Regions from separate parts of the Nitratireductor rhodophyticola genome, predicted to be linked through region 3. Evidence: predicted binding sites of a transcription regulator. Region 3 holds the regulator's gene; each other region holds the start of a gene.
The links. The regulator PhoB, encoded in region 3, activates phosphate uptake and scavenging genes when phosphate is short. The targets are predictions, from matches to a motif close to TGTCATNNANCTGTCAT.
Positions count from the first base shown of each region.

Region 1: the regulator PhoB is predicted to act here: its motif matches at 1,103-1,119, upstream of ugpB (sn-glycerol-3-phosphate ABC transporter substrate-binding protein UgpB).
Region 2: the regulator PhoB is predicted to act here: its motif matches at 1,959-1,975, upstream of phnC (phosphonate ABC transporter ATP-binding protein).

Region 1 covers NZ_JAHSSF010000005.1:147,991-153,858, reverse strand. The annotation lists gene KUG85_RS19150 (phosphatidate cytidylyltransferase) at 1-327, opposite strand, end outside; gene KUG85_RS19145 (lysophospholipid acyltransferase family protein) at 327-965, opposite strand; gene ugpB (sn-glycerol-3-phosphate ABC transporter substrate-binding protein UgpB) at 1,180-2,502, shown strand; gene ugpA (sn-glycerol-3-phosphate ABC transporter permease UgpA) at 2,562-3,443, shown strand; gene ugpE (sn-glycerol-3-phosphate ABC transporter permease UgpE) at 3,456-4,292, shown strand; gene KUG85_RS19125 (sn-glycerol-3-phosphate import ATP-binding protein UgpC) at 4,309-5,382, shown strand; gene KUG85_RS19120 (hypothetical protein) at 5,387-5,868, opposite strand, start outside.
Region 2 covers NZ_JAHSSF010000002.1:260,932-266,799, reverse strand. The annotation lists gene KUG85_RS07010 (aminotransferase class I/II-fold pyridoxal phosphate-dependent enzyme) at 1-373, shown strand, start outside; gene KUG85_RS07005 (NAD(P)H-dependent flavin oxidoreductase) at 475-1,431, shown strand; gene KUG85_RS07000 (GFA family protein) at 1,444-1,851, opposite strand; gene phnC (phosphonate ABC transporter ATP-binding protein) at 2,078-2,920, shown strand; gene phnD (phosphonate ABC transporter substrate-binding protein) at 3,008-3,916, shown strand; gene phnE (phosphonate ABC transporter, permease protein PhnE) at 3,984-4,952, shown strand; gene phnE (phosphonate ABC transporter, permease protein PhnE) at 4,955-5,868, shown strand, end outside.
Region 3 covers NZ_JAHSSF010000003.1:322,209-328,076, forward strand. The annotation lists gene KUG85_RS12575 (Crp/Fnr family transcriptional regulator) at 1-82, opposite strand, end outside; gene KUG85_RS12580 (response regulator) at 226-627, shown strand; gene KUG85_RS12585 (sigma-70 family RNA polymerase sigma factor) at 624-1,175, opposite strand; gene KUG85_RS12590 (NepR family anti-sigma factor) at 1,181-1,387, opposite strand; gene KUG85_RS12595 (response regulator) at 1,591-2,385, shown strand; gene KUG85_RS12600 (DUF1328 domain-containing protein) at 2,519-2,686, shown strand; gene KUG85_RS12605 (hypothetical protein) at 2,778-3,104, shown strand; gene phoB (phosphate regulon transcriptional regulator PhoB) at 3,171-3,857, opposite strand; gene phoU (phosphate signaling complex protein PhoU) at 3,895-4,605, opposite strand; gene pstB (phosphate ABC transporter ATP-binding protein PstB) at 4,628-5,443, opposite strand; gene pstA (phosphate ABC transporter permease PstA) at 5,458-5,868, opposite strand, start outside.

The DNA of each region.
Region 1 (5,868 bases), on a different contig from region 3:
AAGCGGCAGCACGAGGAAGAAGGCGGAAGCGAGCGCCCAGTGATCGCCGCGCCGCGTGTCGGTCAGCGTCACGAATTCGCGTAAGGCAGCGAAAGAGGCGAAGCCGAAGAGAAGGATCGCACCCATCCGGCCGAAGAGCAGCGCACCGCCCATCAGGATGATCATCACCCACCAGGCGTTTACCCGGTCGTTGAGGTTTTCGATGACGGCATTGGACCCGTCGGGTGAAAGCCTGCGCTGGAGGAGATGTCCCACAAGCGAGGCGGCAACGAGAACGGCGGCAAGTCCGCCGAGCAGTTTCAGAAGATCGATCTGGTGCTCGGTCATCACGCGTTCCCTTGTTTGACGCCGGACAGGGATAAGAGCGCGTTGCGCGCGCGGGTGAGGAAAGCGTCCTTGGTTTCGTCTTTGCCGACACGCAACGGCGCACCGAAGGTAACCGTGCAGATAAGCGGCACGGGAACGAACTCTCCCTTGGGCATGACGCGGTTCAGATTGTCGATCCAGACCGGCACGAAATCCACGTCGGGCCGCGCTTTTGCGAGATGAAAGATTCCGCTCTTGAAAGGAAGAAGAGCGGCATCGGTTTCATTGCGCGTGCCTTCGGGAAAGATGATGAGGGAAGCGCCTCCATCGAGCGCGTCGGCCATCTGCCCTATGGGATCGCTTGCGCGCGTGTCGCGGTTCCTGTCGATCAGCACTGCATTGAATACGTCTCGGCCGATGAAACGGCGCGTGGGGGATTTCAGCCAGTAGTCTGCGCCGGCCACCGGTCGGGTTTGCCGGCGCATGCGGGCAGGCAGAACTGTCCACAGCAGGATAAAGTCGCCGTGGCTGACATGGTTGGCAAAATAGACCCGTTGCCGCGGGACTGGCTCAATGCCCTCCCAGTCGGCCCGCACGGCGGTGATGAAGCGTGCGAACAGCGTAATCGCACCCGCTGCCAGACGCGCTATGATTGCCATTGTCCCTCAAGCCCTGAACCGATTCGATCCCTGCCCTTGTATAGGACCGCTGTAGACAAGGCCAACCGCGTCAAAACATGATCCCAGCATGAAATTTCCATAACGGAAAAGGTATGGACAATGCATTCTGCAGATGCTGTCATCCAACCGTAACAATAGCCGACCAATAGAGACCGGTCCTAAACCGGCGTTCGACGCTACAGGGAGATGAAACATGAAACTTCGCGCAATGCTTTCCGCAGCCACAGCGTTGACTGTGGCGCTTCCGGCAATGATCGGCGTCGCACAGGCGCAGACCCAGGTCCAGTTCTGGCATGCCTTTACCGGTCGTCTTGGTGAACTTCTGGAAAAGCAGGTCTCGGATTTCAACGCCAGTCAGGATGACTATGAAGTCGTTGCCACGCTCAAAGGCAACTACTCGGAAGCCCTGAATGCCGGCATCGCCGCCTTCCGCGCCGGCGAGCAGCCGCACATTCTGCAGGTGTTCGAGGTCGGCACGGCCACGATGATGGCTGCCAAGGGCGCGATCAAGCCGGTCTATGAAGTGATGGCCGAGGCTGAGGCCGCGTTCGATCCGAGCGCCTACCTTGCTCCGGTTGCCGGCTACTACACCAACACCGACGGCGAAATGCTGTCGCTGCCCTACAACTCCTCGACGCCTGTTCTCTACATCAACAAGAATGCACTGGAGGAAGCCGGTCTCGATCCCGAGACGAAGCCTGCCACCTGGCCGGAGGTTGAGGAAATCCTCGTCAAGCTCAAGGAAGCCGGCTCTGAATGCCCGCTGACGACGGCCTGGCAGTCATGGGTTCATCTCGAGAATCTGAGCGCCTACCACAATGTGCCCTTCGCCACCGAAGCCAACGGGTTTGCCGGCACCAACACCGAGCTTGCCTTCAATGGCGACCTGCAGGTGAAGCACATCGACAAGATGGGCGAATGGGCCAAGGAAGGCCTCTTCAGCTATTCGGGCCGCCGCAATGAGGGCGGTGCGCGTTTCCGCTCGGGCGAGTGCGCCATGTTCACCGAATCGTCGGCCGGTTACGCCGGCGTGAAGGCCGAGGCCGACTTCCCCTTCACCGTGACCAACCTGCCTTACTGGCCGGATGCGGAAGGCGCGCCCTACAACACCATCATCGGTGGCGCTTCGCTGTGGGTCATGTCGGGCCATGAGGCCGAGGAATATGCCGGCGTTGCCGCGTTCCTGAATTACCTGTCCAGCGCTGAAGTGCAGGCTCAGTGGCACCAGGACACCGGCTATCTGCCGATCACCACGGCTGCCTATGAGCTGACCAAGGAGCAGGGCTTCTACAACGAGAACCCTGGCACCGACGTCGCTATCCTGCAGATGACCGGCAAGGCTCCGACGGAAAACTCCAAGGGCATTCGCCTGGGCAATTTCGACCAGATACGCGCCATCATCGACGAGGAACTGGAAGCCGTCTGGCAGGGCCAGAAGGACGCCAAAGCGGCGCTCGACGAGGCCGTGAGCCGCGGCAATGAGCTCCTGCGCCGCTTCGAGCAGTCGACGCGCTAAGTCTTTGAAATCTCAGGGCCGGCAGCAATCTTGCCGGCCCTTTCTTATCCGGTCGGCCCATGGAAAAGCGCGTTACCTTCGACAACCGGTTGTTGCCATACTTGCTGCTGACACCGCAGCTGGTGGTGACGATTGTTTTCTTCTTCTGGCCCGCCGCGCAGGCCCTCTACCAGTCCCTGCTTCTGCCCGATCCGTTCGGGCTTGGAGCGCGCTTTGTCTGGTTTTCGAATTTCGAGTATCTCTTCAACGACCGGTACTATCTTCAGTCCTTCGTCACCACGGCCGTGTTCACCTTCTTCGTGACGCTGGTCTCCATGTCGGTCGCGCTGCTCTTTGCCGTGATGGCCGATCAGGTCATCAAGGGGGCGGGGGCTTACAAGACGCTGCTTATATGGCCTTATGCCGTGGCCCCTGCCGTTGCTGGCGTGATGTGGCTCTTCATGTTCCAGCCCTCAATCGGCGTAATCGCTTTCTACATGAAGGCCATTGGGATCGACTGGAACCCGGTGCTTGATGGCGGTCAGGCGATGACGCTGGTCATTCTCGCCGCCGCGTGGAAGCAGATCAGCTACAATTTCCTGTTTTTCCTCGCCGGCCTTCAGGCGATCCCCAAAAGCCTGATCGAGGCGGCGGCGATCGATGGCGCGGGCAAATGGCACCGCTTCCGCACCATCATCTTCCCGCTTCTGTCGCCCACCACATTCTTCCTGCTGGTGGTCAACATCGTCTACGCCTTCTTCGAGACCTTCGGCATCATCCACACCATGACGTCCGGCGGGCCGGGCCAGTCCACCACCATCCTCGTCTACAAGGTCTATTCCGACGGGTTCGTCGGGCAGGATCTCGGCTCCTCCGCCGCCCAGTCGGTCATCCTCATGGTTGTCGTGGGCATTCTCACCGTCATCCAGTTCCGCTTCATCGAGCGGCGCGTGCACTATTGAGGAGGGCGGAACATGGTTGAAAAACAGGGCTTTGGCACGATCCTGATGCATGCGGTGCTGATCATCGGCATCGCCATCGTCTGCTTCCCGATCTATCTCACCTTTGTCGGCTCGACGCTGACGCATTTCGAGATCATCCGCCCGCCCATGCCGCTGGTGCCGGGACCGCATTTCATTGACAATTATAGCGAAGCGCTCACTTCCGGCATCACCGCGCCGGTGGGGCGCATGCTGTTCAATTCTTTCGTCATGGCCATGGGCATCGCCATCGGCAAGATCGCCATTTCGATCCTGTCGGCCTATGCGATCGTCTATTTCCGCTTTCCGTTTCGCATGCTTGCTTTCTGGGCGATCTTCATGACGCTGATGCTGCCGGTGGAGGTGCGCATCGTGCCGACCTATGAGGTTGTCGCTTCGCTCGGCATGCTCAATTCCTACACCGGCCTGATCCTGCCGCTGATCGCCTCGGCCACCGCCACCTTCCTGTTCCGCCAGTTCTTCATGACCGTGCCGGATGAGCTGGTGGAGGCTGCGCGTGTCGACGGTGCGGGGCCGCTGCGCTTTTTCAAGGACATTCTCCTGCCGCTCTCGGTGACCAACATCGCGGCGCTATTCGTGATCCTCTTCATCTACGGTTGGAACCAGTTCCTCTGGCCGCTTCTGATCACGACCAAGCCGGAAATGAACACCATCGTGATGGGTCTGAAACAGATGATGCCGACCGCCGATGACTACGGCAACTGGCCCGTGACCATGGCGGCGGCGACGCTGGCCGTTCTGCCGCCGGTGGCGGTCGTGATCTTCATGCAGCGCCTTTTCGTCAAAGGCCTTGTCGAGACAGAGAAATAGAAGGACCGAAATCGGCATGGCGACGATTTCCATACGCGACGTTCGCAAATCCTACGGCAAGACCGAGGTCATCCATGGCGTCAGTCTGGATGTGGCCGATGGCGAATTCATCGTCATTGTCGGCCCGTCCGGCTGCGGCAAGTCCACGCTTCTGCGCATGGTGGCCGGGCTTGAGCGCATCACCGCCGGCACGATGGAAATCGGCGGGCGGGTGGTCAACGATCTGGAGCCGCGCGAACGCGACATCGCGATGGTGTTCCAGAACTATGCGCTCTATCCGCATATGTCCGTCTTCGACAACATGGCCTACGGGCTGAAAATCGCCGGCAAGACGAAGGACGAAATCCGCCAGCGGGTCGATCAGGCCGCCGCCATGCTGCAGCTCGAACCTTATCTCGACCGCAAGCCGCGCGCGCTTTCCGGCGGCCAGCGCCAGCGTGTCGCCATGGGCCGGGCGCTCGTGCGCAACCCGGCCGTCTTCCTGTTCGACGAGCCGCTGTCAAACCTCGATGCCAAGCTGCGTGTGCAGATGCGGCTTGAGATCAAGCAGATGCAGCGCTCGGTCGGCACCACCGCGCTTTACGTGACGCATGATCAGGTCGAGGCGATGACGCTCGCCGACCGTCTGGTGGTGATGAATGCCGGCATCGCCGAGCAGATCGACACGCCGATGGCCGTCTATGAACGCCCGGCAACACGTTTCGTAGCCGGCTTCATCGGCTCTCCGGCGATGAACATTTTGAAGGGAAGCGTTTCGGGCGCCGACTTCGTGCTGGAAGGAGGCGGAAAACTCGCGCTCGACACGAAGCCGGAAGAGACGGGCCGCCCGCTTCTTTTCGGCGTGCGTCCCGAGCACCTGCAGATTGCCACGGCGAAAGAGGCGACGCTCAATCTCTCCGTCACGGCGGTGGAGACGCTTGGAGCCGACACGCTCGCCCACGGCACGCTTTCAGGCGCCAACGGTGCCGGCGGTGAGCTGATCGCCCGGCTCCCCGGCAGCGCAAAGGTCGCGCCCGGCGACACACTGCCGCTCACCGTTCAGGAGAACATGACCCATCTCTTCGATGCGGAGACGGGCAAACGCGTTTGAGTGATCAGCCACCCAGCGGATGGGGCATGTAGCCGACGAAGCCGGTGATCTTCCAGCGCCCGTCGATCCTGGCGCAGAAATAGAGCGTCTGCCAGTTCAGCCGGTCGACGCTGCCATCGGCCTTGGCAACATTGCCATTGAACTTCTTGTGCAGAACGGCGCGGTCGCCATCGATGTCGATGTCGCGCATGTTCGTCACGCGGAAGAGCGCGTCGCGCAGCGGCTCGGCAAACTTGGTTGCCGCTGTTTCCCTGCCCTGCCGCAGCCATTCGTCGCGATAGGTTTTCACATCGGGAAATTGCAGCCGCCAGGAATCGGCATCGCTCAGAAAATGCGCATGCATGCCGAAGAACCGGTCCTCGGCAAAATCCCCTTCCACCATGGACCAGTCCTGCGCCAGAAACGCGTCGATGTCGCGCCGCACCAGCATTTCCCAGAGATAGTGACGGTCGGCATCGCCTTCAGGGAAGGGGTTCTTGTCATAGG
Region 2 (5,868 bases), on a different contig from region 3:
ACGGCTGGCGGTCATGGCGCTTTCGGTGAGCGACCGGATCCTCGCGCGCAATCGCGCGCTTATCGCAGAGAATCTGGAGAAGATGGATACTTTCTTCGCAGAGTATCCGGACCTGTTCGACTGGCGGCACCCGGATGGCGGCTGCGTTGCCTATCCACGCTACAACGGGCGGGACGGTGTCGAGCGGTTCTGTCATGATCTCGTGGAGCAGGCGGGCGTTCTGCTGTTGCCCGCCTCGGTCTACCGGTCAGAGCTGATGGAGACCCCCGCGGGACGCTTCCGCGTTGGCTTCGGACGCAGGGGCATTGAAGCCGGGCTTGCGGCGATGAAGGATTTCCTCGCGCGCCGGCACAACGACATCGCGCCCGGCTGAGAAAGCATCGGCACAAAATGTGCGGCCGGAGGTTTTCAACACGGGGTGAGATGCTGTAGAAGCTTTGACGTTTACGAATACGTCAATTAAGGGGATAGCCAATGGCGCTTCCGGCCGTTTTCGACACATTGCGTTTGCCCGTGGTCGGCGCGCCTCTGTTCATTATCTCGCATCCGCCGCTGGTGGTGGCGCAGTGCAAGGCCGGCGTGGTGGGCTCGTTTCCCGCGCTCAACGCCCGCCCCAAGGAACAGCTCGACGAGTGGCTTTCGCAGATCACCGAAGAGCTCGCCGCGCATGACGCACAGAACCCGGATCGCCCCTCCGCCCCCTTCGCGGTCAACCAGATCGTTCACCGTTCCAACGACCGGCTGGAGCACGACCTGAGGGTCTGTGTTGATCACAAGGTGCCGATCGTCATCACCTCGCTCGGCGCGGTCGAGGAGGTGAACCAGGCCGTCCATTCCTATGGCGGCATCGTGCTGCACGACATCATTCACGACCGCCATGCACGGAAGGCCATCGAAAAGGGCGCTGACGGGCTGATCGCGGTTGCAACCGGGGCCGGCGGCCATGCAGGCACGCTTTCTCCCTTTGCCCTGGTGCAGGAAATCCGCCAGTGGTTCGACGGGCCGCTGCTTCTTTCAGGCGCCATCGCCAATGGCGGTGCGGTTCTTGGCGCTCAGGCCATGGGCGCGGATCTCGCCTATATCGGCTCGCCGTTCATCGCCACACACGAAGCGCGTGCGCCGGACGATTACAAGGAAATGATTGTCTCTTCGCGCGCGGCCGATATCGTCTATTCCAACCTCTTTACCGGCGTGCACGGCAATTATCTGAAAGGCTCCATCGTCAAGGCCGGCATGGACCCCGACAACCTGCCGGAAGCCGATCCGTCGAAGATGAATTTCGCCAGCGCCGATGCAAAGGCCTGGCGCGATATCTGGGGCAGCGGACAGGGTGTCGGTGCGGTGAGCGAGATCACCGGCGCAGAGGCGCTGGTGGATCGGCTTGCGGACGAGTACGCAGCCGCAAGAAAGCGGCTCTGCGGCCCTCGCTAACCATTTCACGCATCACCCCGGCAGGCCGTCCAGCCGGGGTACCTCATCCAGCCCGTCATCCCAGTTCGCCCGGCTGGAAAGACAGATATGCGCGTTGGGCCGGATATCAACGGGCGTATCGAGGCTGCCGGCAGGAACGACGACCATCGCGCCCCCCGCCTCCACCCTCGGCAAAGCTGAACCACAGGTTCGGCAGAAGCTTCTCCTGTGTCGCGCATCGGGCACGCGATAACTCTCGATACAGTCTTCGCCTGAAAGCCAGGTGATCTCGGCCTCGCTCGAAAACAGATTGGCCGCATGGGCGGAGCCCGATCCTTTCCTGCATCGTGAACAGTGACACAGATAAAAGCGCTCGAATGTGCCTGAGATCTCAAATCTCACCGTGCCACACAGACACGTGCCGGAATGCTTCGTACTCATGGTTTGTTTCCCTCCAGACGGTGCCCCTTAGGGGCAGGACCCACTAACACATCCGGCAGAGAACCGCATTCGATGCGTATCGCCCCGTACCTGCCGGAGCTGTGCACTGTCAAAAAACCGTCACCCAGGCGACATCCAGGTTTCATCCACACCCATTAGGCGAAAGAGCAACAAGGGCGGAAAGCCCGCGGGAGAGCCGCAACAAGGCGCTTAACGGGATCAGCAAATGCTTGAAATTCGACAGGTCACCCGACGCTTCGGACAGAACACGGCCGTGCGCGACGTGGAACTGGAAATCGAACAGGGCCAGATGGTCGGCGTCATTGGCCGCTCGGGCGCCGGAAAATCGACGCTTCTGCGCATGATCAACCGGCTGATCGATCCTTCAGAGGGCTCGATCACTTTTCATGGCAAAGAGGTATCGGCCCTCAGAGGGGCGGAGCTTCGCCGCTGGCAACGCGACTGCGCCATGATCTTCCAGCAGTTCAATCTGGTGCCGCGCCTCGACGTGCTGACCAACGTCCTGCTCGGGCGCCTCAACCATCGTTCCACCGTTCTCAACCTGATGAACATGTTCACCCGCGAGGAGCGCATCCGCGCCATCGCCGCACTGGAGCGCCTCGACATCGCCCAGACGGCGCTGCAGCGCGCCGGCACGCTTTCCGGCGGCCAGCAGCAGCGTGTGGCGATCGCCCGCGCACTCATGCAGGAGCCGAAGGTGATCCTCGCCGACGAGCCGATCGCCTCGCTCGATCCGCTCAACGCCAAGGTGGTGATGGACTCGCTGGCCGATATCAACGCCCGCGAAGGCATCACCGTCATCACCAACCTGCACACGCTCGACACGGCGCGCGCCTATTGCAACCGCATTGTCGGCATGGCCAAGGGCGCTGTGGTCTTCGACGGCCCACCCGAGGCGCTGACCAGCGAAGCGGTGCGCACCATTTACGGCGGCGAGGAAGGCGCGGAGCTTTCCGAAGCCATCACTTCCACCAGCATCAATGTCCCGGCTCCACAGCCGGCAAGGAAATCGACCGGTCAGGCGCAACCGGCGCTCGCCGCCGTCTGACCCACGGGATCGCCTGGCCCGCGTAACGGGCCGCTCTGCCTGAAAACCCGCCGGCGGGAAAAGCCGGCACCCAAATGGAGAGACGTCATGTTCAAGAAAGCTCTTATGGGCGCCGTAGCGCTCACCGCAATGATGGTCGGCGGCGCACAGGCCGAAGACCTGAAGGAGTTCCGCATCGGCATTCTCGGCGGCGAAAACGAAGCCGACCGCCTGCGCAACTTCTCCTGCATGGTCGACAAGCTTCCCGAGGTTCTGGGCGTCGAGAAGGTCGCTCTGTTCCCGGCTGCCGACTATGACGGCGTGATCCAGGGCCTGCTTGGCGGCACGCTCGACTATGCCGAGCTCGGCGCTTCGGGCTATGCGAAGGTCTATCTGGAAGATCCGGAAGCCGTTGAGCCGATCCTCACCACCGTGCAGACCGACGGCTCCACCGGCTATCACTCGGTCATGGTGGCCCGCAAGGATTCCGGCATCAAGTCGCTGGAAGACATGAAGGGCAAGAAGCTCGGCTTCGCCGACCCGGATTCCACCTCCGGTTACCTCGTTCCCGCCGTCACGCTGCCCAAGGCAGTCGGCGCTACTGTTGAAGAGTTCTTTGGCGAGACCGGCTTCGGTGGCGGCCACGAGAACCTCGTTCTCGAAGTGGTGAAAGGCACGTTCGACGCCGGCACGACCTGGGCTTCCGGTGTTGGCGAGTTCTCCGACGGCTACACCTCCGGCAACCTGCACAAGATGGTCGAGAAGGGTATTCTCGACATGGACGATCTGGTTGAGCTCTGGAAGTCCCCGCTGATCCCGAATGGTCCGGTCGTGGTTCGCACCTCCATGGACGCCGACATGAAGACCAAGTTCAAGACCTTCATGATGGAAATGCCGGAAGCCGATCCGGAGTGCTTCGCAGCCATCCAGGGCGGCGACTACAAGGGCTACACCGAAGTGACGCCGGCATTCTACGAGCCGATCATCGACGCCCGTCGCTCCAAGATCGGTTCCTGATCCCTTTCCCGCAATCTGACACGCCGCCGGCCCGTGCCGGCGGCGTTGTCGCACAGGCGTGCCAGACATGACAGCAACGACCCATTCCCCGCTTCTTTCCGAAGCCGGCCAGGCCGTGGAGCGCCACTGGCGCGAACTGGCCGGACGCCGTCGTCTCTACACCATTGGCGGCATCGTGTTCATGGTTCTCGCCATGAGCGGTTCGCTCTGGTTTGCCAATGAATCGAACGCCGGCAAGTTCTTCGACCGCCTGCCCTATCTGTTCGATTTCGTGGGACAGATGATGCCGCGCGATGGCTGGGAAATCTGGCGCGCCCTTTTCGACCTGCCCTCGCCCTATGACGATGGCAGCCTGAAATACAATTATCCCGATGGGCGGATCTATCTCACCGAGACGTTCTATCTGCCCGAATATTTCTACAAGATGCTGGAGACCATCAACATTGCGCTGGTTTCCACGCTGATCGGCTTCGGCCTTGGCTTCGTCCTTTGCTTTCTGGCAGCATCGAATCTGACGACCCGGCGCTGGCTGCGCTTCTTCGTGCGCCGTTTCATGGAACTGCTGCGCGCCTTTCCCGAGATCGTCATCGCCGGCTTTTTTCTGGCCGTGCTGACCATCGGTGCCGTGCCTGCCATCATTGCCGTGTCGATCCACACGGTCGGTGCGCTCGGCAAGATGTTCTTCGAAGTGGTCGAGAACGCCGACATGAAAGCCGAGGAGGGCCTGCGCGCTGCCGGTGCGAACTGGACCGAGCGCGTGTGGTTCGCCATCGTGCCGCAGGTCATGCCCAACTTCCTGAGCTACGCGCTCCTGCGTTTCGAGATCAATGTGCGCGCTTCCACCATTATCGGTGCAGTGGGGGGCGGCGGTATCGGCGAGGCGCTGCGCCTCTCGATCAGTCGCACGCATGAGGCAAAGACGCTCGCCATCATCCTTCTCCTGTTCTGCACCATCGTCGCGGTCGACCAGCTTTCGGCCTGGCTGCGCGGGCGCCTCGTCGGCAGGCAGGCATTCGAATTCGGCCGGGGAGGCTGACCATGACCGAAACCGAAGCCAACGCCATCGTCGCGCGCCACACGGATGTTTTTCAGCGCCCGCTGCTTGAGCGCTTTCGTGCCGCGCTCATCATCGCTGCCGTCGCACTCTATATGGTCTTCGCCTGGTGGCTCTTTGCGGTGGGGCAGGTGATCTCCAACGGCAATTGGGATATCGCCGGAAGCTATCTGGCCGACTGGGTTTCCTATGAGGTGCGCCCGGACATCGAGTATGACGGCGATGCGCTGGATGTTTCCTTCCCCCGTTTCTCGCCGCTGGGCGACGATCCGAAACCGGACTGGGTGGTGACGGAAACGGCGACCGTGGAACGCCGGAGCGCAGCGACCAGCGCAGCCGCCGGCTCCGACGGCGGCCAAACCAGCGGCGCCGGCTTCCTCGGGTCGCTGGACACGAAACCGGCTGCGAAGGACGGCGGTGGGTTTCTTGGTGCCATGTCGTCTCCTTCCGCGCCATCAGAAACTCCGTCCGTAAACACCGCACCGGCGGAACCGGTGGCGACCCGCGAGGAAGCCATTGTGAGCGCCGATGTTTCGTTCGGTGGCGACACGCATATCCGCGTTCAGCCGGGCTTTGTTTCGGTCTCGCACAATGGCGAAACACTGGAACTCGATATCAAAGAGGGGCAGACCGTTCATGCGCGCAGCCCCCTGCCCGACTGGGCAAGCCAGCGCGCACCCGGTGCCAAGGTTATCGTGCGCTTCGGCTTCGCCGGCCGCGCGGAAATCGAGGATGACGAAGTCAAGATACGCCGCCGCTTCCTCGGTTGGGAGAACTTCTTCTTCGACACGCGATCTCCCTATTGGGGCATGTCGGCCAGCGAGGTTCTGGGCACGATCTTCTTTGGCGATCGCATAGAGGAAGGCCGCTCCAATCTGGCCGTTGCCTGGGACAATAT
Region 3 (5,868 bases):
AATCACGGAAAATATTGCGCTTTCGCAGAGGACATTTTTCACACGGTAAACTGTTGTGAGTGAGTTCTTGTTCTTTTGTCACGGGTTGCCTCAATCCGCTGATAAAGAGGAACGCCATCTGGGACTGTCCGGTTCCGTCAGGGGTATGTCTTTTTTTAATGACAAGTCAGTCAACTAATGAGAGTTCAAAAGGAATGGATTCTCTGGCTTCGGAAGGATGCCCGCTTGAAGAAAACCCTGGACGGCGCACGCGTTCTTCTTGTCGAAGACGAGACCATGATTGCCATGAATATAGAGGCACTCTGCAAGGAACACGGCGCCGAGGATGTGGTGACCATCGCCTCATTCAACGCGCTTGGGCCTGATATTCTCGAAGCGGGCCGCATCTCGACCGCGATTCTCGACATCAAGATTTCAGACAACTGGACGGACGAATTCGCCCGCCTTCTGCAAAGCCGGCGCATACCCTTTATCTTTGCAACGGGCTATGCCGCCAACCATCAGGTCTTCGAGACCTTCAACGGCGTCGCGATTGTCGAAAAACCCTACAAGGACAGCGATCTTATCGAAGCGCTCGCGCAGGCGATCGGCTCTTCGCCTGCCGGGGCCGGACAGCAATCCGATTAAGCGGTGAAGACCGAATTGGTGATCTGGGTGGAGATGGCATCCGGCCCAAAATCATTCTCACCGGTGATAGCCAGAATTTCCTGCAACCGCGTCCGGGCGCGGCTGACACGGCTCTTGATCGTGCCGACGGCGCAGTCGCAGATCTCGGCGGCTTCCTCATAGGAGAAACCTGACGCGCCGATCAAAATGATCGCCTCGCGCTGATCTTCTGGCAACTGCTCGAGCGCACGGCGGAAGTCCTTGAGGTCGACCGACCCCTCCTGGGGCGGATGGACGGAGAGACGGGCCGTGATGGCACCATCGCTGTCCTCGACCTCGCGTTTGCGCTTGCGCATCTGCGAATAAAACTCGTTGCGCAGGATGGTGAAGAGCCATGCCTTCAGATTTGTGCCCGGCTGATAGCTTGCCTGCTTGTCCCACGCCTTGACGAGCGCCTCCTGAACCAGGTCATCGGCCCGGTCGGCATTCTTCGAAAGCGAAACCGCGAACGCGCGCAGACTGGGCACGGCAGCCAGAAGATCGTCACGAAAGCCCGGATACACACTCATAGATATCAATCCTCGTTTCCGGCGGTACCAGCGCTGCTCTTCTGCTCGAGCTGATTGAGCAGGTCGCTGAACCGATCCGGAATGTCTTCCGCAATCAAATCGTCGTAATATTGCCTGAGCTTGCGCCCGATCTCGGAGTTTGCGCCGAGAGGATCATCGTCCTTGCCACGCCTATCCAGGCCGCTTCGGGTGTTGGGTTTGCCGTAATTCATGCCCTGTCTTCATCCATGAGGTCTTGTCTCCCACTGGCCCGGACATAAGCGATTGCCCCGCGCCATCACTGTCTCGTGTCTTGCCAAACGCCGCCGATCGGAAATCGTTCCGTCCCCGCGGAACATTTTCGCGGAACGGGCGTTTCACACATCATAAATGTACATTGTTCCCATTGCCACGTTACGAGGGAGACCTGAAATCCATGACCCTGTCAGCGCGTATCGCTCCGCACCTTCCCTATCTGCGGCGCTTTTCAAGAGCGGTATCCGGTTCTCAATCGAGCGGTGACGCCCTGGTGGCCGCGGTGCTTGAAGCGCTTATTGCCGACACGAGCATCTTTCCCGAAGCGTCGACCGACAGGATCGCGCTCTTCAGGCTGTTCACATCGCTGTTCGAAACGCTTGATGTGCCAGTGCCCGACACCGCCCCTGCCTCTGCCTGGGAACAGCGCGCCTCGAGCAATCTGTCATCCCTCGCGCCACGTCCACGCCAGGCTTTCCTTCTGGTGGCGGTCGAGAACTTTCGGCCTGAGGAGGCAGCGGAGATTCTTGAGACCGATCTCAACGGTATCAACGCAATGCTGCACGAGGCCAGCGAAGAGATCTCCCGCCAGGTGGCAACCGATATCCTGATCATCGAGGATGAGCCTCTGATTGCCATGGATATCGAGGAGATGGTCGAAAGCCTCGGTCATCGGGTTGTCGGCAACGCCCGCACGCACAAGCAGGCTGTAGAGATGTTCGCGAAGACACAGCCGAAAATGGTGCTTGCCGATATCCAGCTTGCGGATGGAAGCTCGGGCCTCGATGCCGTGAACGAAATTCTCGAAGCGGCGACCGTTCCCGTCATCTTCATCACGGCTTTCCCGGAGAGATTGCTGACCGGCGAACGCCCGGAGCCGACTTTCCTGGTCACCAAGCCGTTCAGTCCCGAAATGGTCAAGGCGCTGATCAGTCAGGCGCTGTTCTTCGATCACCAGGCACGCGCCGCTGCCTGATTGAGTGCTGGCTTCACCGCTTCCGAAGGGCCGCCCCTCCACGGGCGGCCTTTTATTTTGCCGGTTTTCTTTCGATCGGGAACCAATCTCCCTGCGCAGGCGTTTAGGAGCCATAACTAAACGGAGAGACAGCATGCTTTACTGGGCACTTATATTTCTGGTCGTGGCGCTCATCGCCGGCGCCCTCGGCTTCGGTGGGATTGCAGGCGCGTCCGCAGGAATCGCGCAGATCCTGTTCTATATTTTCCTCGCTCTTCTCGCCATTTCCCTGATCATGGGACTGCTGAGGAGACGCGGTTAAACAAGGGGACAATGACGTAAACGAATGCGGCACCCGGCGAGGCGGACCTTCCATGGCTTCCGCTTCGGGGAGACAATGAAAGGAGAATGCCATGGAACACATCGCTGCGCTTCTTCTGATTGTCGGCTGCTCCGGCAACATGGCCGAATGCCGCGAATTGCCCGCCCCCACGCCTGTCTATGAGACATTCGAGGAGTGCGAGGCGGAAAGGCCCGTCTCGATGCGTGAGCTCGAAAGCGAGGCTCCGCGTGTTATGGCGACATGTGTCTATGTTGATCCGGCGCTCGTCTATGACGACGCGGTTCTGGAATGGGACGTTACGGACGACGGCAAGCTGACGGCCACCCTTGAGCCGGTGACGAGCTTTGCGGTTGCCCGGAACGAACATGGCAGGCCCGCAAGCACGCTCATGAAGTGATCGAACCGACTGCAACGACATACAAAAACCCCGGCAATTGCGCCGGGGTTTTTGTGTCGGTCTGTCTCAGGCTTCACGGATCGCGTAGCCGGCGCCGCGAATGGTGCGGATCACGTCGGGAAGCCGGCCCTGATTCACGGCCTTGCGCAACCGGCCCACATGGACGTCAACCGTGCGCTCATCGATATAGATCGTTTCACCCCAGACATTGTCGAGCAGCTGGCTGCGCGAGAAAACGCGGCCGGGATGCTGCATCATGAATTCCAGAAGACGGAACTCTGTCGGTCCGAGACGGATTTCATTCTTGCGCCGGTAAACGCGGTGCGATTCCCGGTCGAGCACAATGTCGCCGACGGAGAGAACCGTTGACAGCACTTCCGGCTTGGCCCGGCGCAGGAGCGCGCGGACACGCGCCACGAACTCCGGTGTCGAAAAGGGCTTCACGAGATAATCGTCGGCGCCGGTGGAAAGTCCGCGCACGCGGTCGCTTTCCTCACCGCGCGCGGTGAGCATGATGATCGGCAGGCGCTCGGTTTCCGGGCGCATGCGAAGCCGGCGACACAGTTCGATGCCCGACACAGCCGGGACCATCCAGTCCAGAACGAGCAGATCCGGGACATTTTCCTGCAGGCGCACCTCGGCTTCATCGCCGCGCGAAATCATCTCTACCTGATAACCCTCGGCCTCCAGATTGTATTTCAGCAGGACGCAGAGCGGTTCGTCGTCTTCAACGACCATGACCTTGGGGGCAATCATGGAAGGCATTCTCCTAGGGCATTGCTACGGCCGTCTACGCATCCGCATCGACCGTCATCTGTGTTTCATCGAGCTTCGGCCGCTGGACCGGAAGCTGTTCCCCCGTCACCACATAATAGGCATTTTCGGCGATATTCGTCACGTGATCGCCGATGCGTTCGAGATTCTTGGCGCAAAACAGAAGATGCGTGCACGACGTGATATTGCGCGGATCCTCCATCATGTAGGTCAGCAGTTCGCGAAACACCGACGTATACTGAATGTCGATCTTCTCATCCTCGTCGCGCAACCGGATCAGCGCTTCGGCATCGCGCTTCACATAGTGCTCGACCACCGCATTGACCTGATGCAGCACCAGACCTGCCATCGCATCGATGGAATGGGCGAGCGTGCGCGGCGTGGCGCTCTGCCCGACCGCGCTCACGCGCTTGGCGATGTTCTTGGCGAGATCGCCAATGCGCTCCAGGTCGGCTGCCATGCGAATGGCACCCACAACGCTGCGCAGGTCCTGCGCCATCGGCTGGCGCTTGGCAATCAGCGTGATCGCACGCTCGTCGAGATCGCGCTGCTTGGCATCCATGATCGTGTCGTCGGAGATGACACGCTGCGCGAGCGCAGTGTCGGAGTTGAGCAGGGCATTGGTTGAGGCGCGGGTCATCGCACCGGAGAGATCGCCCATATCGCGGATGAGGCGGTCGATCTCACCGAGTTCCTCATCGAAGGAGCTGACTGTGTGCTCGCCCATGATCTGGTTCCTTATCTGTGCGTCAACCGAAGCGGCCGGTGATGTAATCCTGGGTGCGCTTGTCATCCGGATTGGTGAACATCTTGTCCGTCGGGCCTTCCTCGACAAGGTTGCCCAGATGGAACATGGCCGTGCGCTGCGACACGCGCGCCGCCTGCTGCATGGAGTGCGTGACGATGACGATGGTGTAATTCTCGCGCAGCTCGTCGATCAGCTCCTCCACCTTGGCGGTGGCGATGGGGTCGAGCGCCGAGCACGGTTCGTCCATGAGGATCACCTCGGGCGAAACCGCGATGGCACGCGCAATGCATAAACGCTGCTGCTGGCCGCCGGAGAGACCCGTTCCAGGCTCATGCAAACGGTCCTTCACCTCGTTGAAGAGACCGGCCTTCTGCAGGCTGGACTCGACGATCTCGTCGAACTCCGCCTTCTTCGATGCCAGACCGTGAATGCGCGGTCCGTAGGCGATGTTCTCATAGATCGACTTGGGGAACGGGTTTGGCTTCTGGAACACCATGCCGACGCGGGCGCGCAATTCCACCACGTCGATCCTGGGATCGTAGATGTCCTGCTCGTCGAGCGTGATCCTGCCTTCGATGCGGCAGATATCGATCGTGTCGTTCATGCGGTTGAGACAGCGCAGGAACGTGGACTTGCCGCAGCCCGAAGGGCCGATCAGCGCCGTGACCTGGTTCTCCAGGACATCCAGGTTCACATCGAAAAGCGCCTGCTTCTCGCCGTAGAAGACACGCACATTCTCGCCGCGCATCTTGAGGGGCCTTGGCTTCTGGCTCGCATCCAGTGCTTCTTCGACAGCAGCATCAGTGAGCATATTCATGTCCTTCCACTCCGTTACCAGCGACGCTCGACGCGCCGCCGCAGAATAATGGCGGTGATGTTCATCACGGCGAGGAACAGCAGCAATACGATGATAGCGCCCGAAGTACGCTCGACAAACGCGCGTTCGGCTTCGTTCGCCCACATATAGATCTGAACCGGCAGCGCCGTTGCGGGATCGAGCGGCGTGGTCGGGTAATCGGCCACGAAAGCCACCATGCCGATCAGAAGCAGCGGTGCCGTCTCGCCAAGCGCCTGCGCCAGGCCGATGATCGTGCCCGTCAGAATGCCGGGCGCGGCCAGCGGCAGCACATGGTGAAACACCGTCTGTGTGCGCGAAGCGCCAAGGCCGAGAGCTGCCGAGCGGATCGACGGCGGCACGGCCCGCAGCGCTGCGCGCGTTGCGATAATGATCGTCGGCAATGT